2 regions of the Rossellomorea sp. QJM3NY_18 genome follow, and region 1 is predicted to be linked to the other one. Evidence: riboswitches for the same ligand, from Rfam matches in the RefSeq annotation. Region 1 holds a riboswitch; the other holds the start of a gene.
The links. A riboswitch is a leader RNA that binds a small molecule or an ion and turns the genes downstream of it on or off. The one in region 1 is predicted to bind cyclic di-GMP.
Positions count from the first base shown of each region.

Region 2: it holds a riboswitch for cyclic di-GMP, as region 1 does, so the genes downstream of both, AC0VXY_RS01265 (EAL domain-containing protein) here and AC0VXY_RS20075 (cell wall-binding repeat-containing protein) in region 1, are expected to answer to the same signal.

Region 1 covers NZ_CM149659.1:3,889,296-3,891,448, reverse strand. The annotation lists gene AC0VXY_RS20080 (MupG family TIM beta-alpha barrel fold protein) at 1-552, shown strand, start outside; cyclic di-GMP riboswitch class I at 1,042-1,127, shown strand; gene AC0VXY_RS20075 (cell wall-binding repeat-containing protein) at 1,354-2,153, shown strand, end outside.
Region 2 covers NZ_CM149659.1:226,330-228,482, forward strand. The annotation lists gene AC0VXY_RS01260 (DNA-3-methyladenine glycosylase) at 115-699, shown strand; cyclic di-GMP riboswitch class II at 805-885, shown strand; gene AC0VXY_RS01265 (EAL domain-containing protein) at 957-1,667, shown strand; gene AC0VXY_RS01270 (ABC transporter permease subunit) at 1,797-2,153, shown strand, end outside.

The DNA.
Region 1 (2,153 bases):
AAGAAGCGTGGCCCTCTCCATCTGGGACTTCCCACTTTGGAAGACCACCGAGGTCAAAGTCCTTATGTCAGTGCCGTACAATTGAAACGGTGGGGCGTGTCGGGTGTATTCGTTGGCGACCCGGGCTGTTCTGTGGAACTGCTGGGGAAACTTGTACGCTTTGATCAGGAGGATGTCATCGAGCTCTCGTACAGAGGAAGTGATGGAATCCAAGGGGAGTACCAGCTCAGACCGGATCCGGGCCGGGATGTGTTTCGGTTGTTGGACACAAGGACGGAAAGCGAGATTCCTCCACAACTTACCGAGGAGCGGCCACGGGGTACGATTACACAGGATAATGATCTGTATGGGCGGTATAAGGGTGAAATGCAGATTGTTCGATGTGACTTAGAGAGTAACCCTAAAGTGAATGTTGTGGGTAGAATTTGTACAGAGTACCTGGATGTTATAGAGTTATTTGAGTCAGGTCAAAGGATAGAGATTAAAAGGAACTTCATTTATTGGAGGCCACTGAAAAAGTCCAGCATTTTAGAGATGAAAAATGATGTTTAAAAAACGAGGCTCCAGATTCGCTTCTAAGCGACGATAGACTGGTAGGGAGACATATTTGACCCCCTAAAAAACAGCATTTTTATAAAGTGACTACTTTTTCAGTGGCTTCATTTATTGAAGTTCTTTTTTATTTGAAATAGCGAGAGTACAATCAATCAATTATGGTCATATGCGGCTTCTTCTGTTCGTTATAATAAAAACAATCACCGTCATTGAGAAATTTGTCGATAAGTATTTTCTTTTAAATGATAGATTATTCTGATATTGGTTTTATAATGTAAATATAAGTATATTGATTTATGAAATTTAATTAGTATAAGGGGGGAGTTCCTTGTGCCGAGTTATTACATGAAAGAGATTTGGACACCATTAAAAATATTTGGGATAAAGATTTTTAGATCAGAAGAAAACAGCATCTTTATAAAAGTTTTCCGAAAACCAAGGAAACGTATTTTCTAAACCCGATATTATAAATACTTTTAAAAAAGCGTACGATAAAGGCAAACCCATTGAAAAATGGTGGCGCAGAGCTATAGGGGTTTCCGTCGTTGAGACGATGCCAGCCAGCTACCGTATACGCCGTTTTCCATTCTATCACCACACTGGAATTCTCATATTCCATTTGCATATCTTACCTTCTCCTTCACCATCTCTAGCACTATTTCAAAGCTTGAACCTCACAGCTTTCATTATTTAACCAAAATCATTGATTTGCTTCACTCGTTGGAACCCTCTCACAAAAATTTTCATTTCTGCGTGGCAAAAAGGCCCTACATAATAAATTGAATAGGAGTTGAGGTAATGACGAAAATCTGCACCTGCTTATGTGTGTTTCTACTTATCTTCAGTTTCAGTATCACTCCAATACTTGCTGCTGGTACCTTTGATCGATCATCCATCAAAAAAGAAATTTTCTCTGTTTCAAAAAAACAATCATTCAAGGTACTCGGTGATTCAATCTCTCATGAACTGAAGGAAAAGATGAGAGGTTCTAAGAAAGTAGATGATATGAAATTGATGGGGGATATATATGAGCAGGAACCCAATGATTCCCCTCATCAGGCTGACGCTATACAACTTGACGATATCCTATTTGGAAGCTTTTGGTGGGAAGAAGATTTGGATTTTTATAGCTTAAGTATGGATGAAACTCAAGATACGTATATTTACGGAACCACATTGACGCCACTCAATGACCTTGGATATTTGCTATTCAGTCCGAATGGCGAGCCGATTTATCCGGATGAATTGCTCCAAGAGGGAAGTGAAAAACTACTGATCTATTATTCTTTACCGCCAGGTTCGTATTATCTGGTAGCCACAGATCTAAACATGTTTGGTGAAGACGGAGTATATGGACTCACCGCTTTTACTGGAGAAGAAGCCACAGATAATGTGTATCGGATATACGGGAACGACCGGTACGATACTGCCATTGAAATCTCAAAGGCAGGATGGCCGGACGGTTCAGATACGGTTGTATTAACAAGAGACACCACATTTCCTGACGCCTTGGCAGGTGCCCCCTTTGCTTATCAAGAAGATGCACCGATACTATTAAATCCAAAAGGCAGCTTAAATAATAAGGTGAAAGCACGAAT
Region 2 (2,153 bases), 640 kb from region 1:
ACCGAAGCGGGGAATCCATGACCATCACATTAGACATCGATCGTGGATTCTTGATTTAAATAGGCAGTGGTAGGGTACAAATAGATTAGACAATGTAGATAAGGAAGTGAAATCATGAAAGATACACCTATGCCCCCAACCTTTTACGAGCAGCCGACACTGGAGCTTGCCAAATCACTGTTGGGGTGTGTGTTAGTGAAAGAAACGGAGGAAGGAATCGCTTCAGGTTATATTGTGGAAACAGAAGCATACATGGGGCCGATCGACAGGGCCGCCCACAGTTACGGAAACAGGCGTACAAAGCGGACGGAAGTGATGTTCCATGAAGCTGGCCGAATTTATACATACGTCATGCATACTCACTGCCTGGTCAACGTAGTGAGCGGAGAACGGGAAAAGCCTGAAGCGATCCTCATCAGAGCCGTCGAGCCACTCCATGGACAAGAGCTTATGGAAGCGAGACGACCCGGTCATGTGAAGAAGAATTGGACCAATGGGCCGGGAAAGTTGACGAAGGCACTAGGCATTACCATGGAGGATTATGGGGGGAGCTATTTACAACCGCCGCTCATGATTACAGAGGGGTATCAACCTGAAAACATCTCGGCAGGGAAAAGAATAGGGATTGATAACACGGGGGAAGCCAGGGATTATCCATGGCGGTTCTGGATTAGTGGTAATCCATTTGTATCAAGATAGGTCTTTCTTTATGAATTTTCTAATAATTTCTAGAAAATACACCCCATAAGTACTAGTTATGTGGTATATTTTTCTTATAAGACAAATATCTTTATAAGCTGACCATTCGACTGGGGGCTTTGAACCTAAATGATAGATGGGCGCTTACATTTAGGGGAGCCAGTAGCGCAACCGACCACATGCGAACGCGGATAATGCGTTTTTGTGTGGTTTTTTTGTAGGCAAGACCAAAACTAAAGAGAGAGTATAGGGGTCCTATGAACATCTTTACTATTTTCCAAGACGACTTTATCTACCATGATTTTCAACCATTATATGATATGGGTGAACATCGAACCCTCTATGCTTATGAGGGTCTTTTGCGAAATAAGTATAATGAAAATCCCGAAAGTGTATTTCAATCGGCCATGAAGGCCAATATCTTGTACAAACTGGATACTCTGTCCATTTCAAAAGCCCTTGAACATTTTTCGGGAAACGGGATTGAGGACTGTAAGTTATTTCTCAATATTTATATCACCACGATCTTGCACCCGAGCTTTCACACCTATTTTTCCGATCTTATGGATCGCCACCCTGATATTAAAGGACGGCTCGTGCTTGAAATTAATGAATCCAGTGCAGAAGAGCTTTGGCAGAATCCGTTGTTAAAAGAGTCTTTAAAGGAACTGAAGCAATATGGCGTCTGGTATGCGATAGATGATTTCGGGCAGGGGACATCCTCCATTAAGAAATCCATTGAATATGAACCGGAAATCATCAAGCTTGACCGCTATTTCGCCATGAACCTGGCACAGGATGAAAAGAAACAGCGGTTCCTCTCTTTTTTCAGCCAATTCTACGGAAATGATACATTGATTGTCTTAGAGGGAATCGAAACAAAACAGGATATGCAGGTGGCAAGGGAAATCGGGATAACGATTGGACAGGGCTTTTATTTAGGAAAGCCGAGCCGGTTATTGGCTTAGACCGGGAGAGTGACTCTGACTTAGAGGAGTCACTCTTTTTGTTACCGAATTGTCAGACTTGAAATAAAATTGAAAAAATTTAACATTTCTATTAAACTGAGGAAAAAGAGAATAAAGGGGATTCTATTCATGAAATATCTCAAGTTTCCGATCAGGTTCATCTTTTACTATATTCTCGGTCTAATGGGGATTTTAGCCGTGAGTATTGCTCCCGAAGTATTCAGGGAGAGAGGGTTATATAATGTTGTAGGCTACTTGGAGGAGTTTATCAAGTTCATCTTTGTTTTTATGGATGGGGCCAATTGGAGTTATTCCTATAAGGGGATTACCGTCGATTTCCTCGATATGCTTTGGGGACCATACCTGTATTCTCTGCAAATTATCGGGGGAGCCTTGGGCATAGGGCTTGCTATTGCCTTTATTCTTACCGTCTTGACTGTGTTTTTACCGAGACCGATCACGCGGGCTCTTAAGAAAGCACTAAAT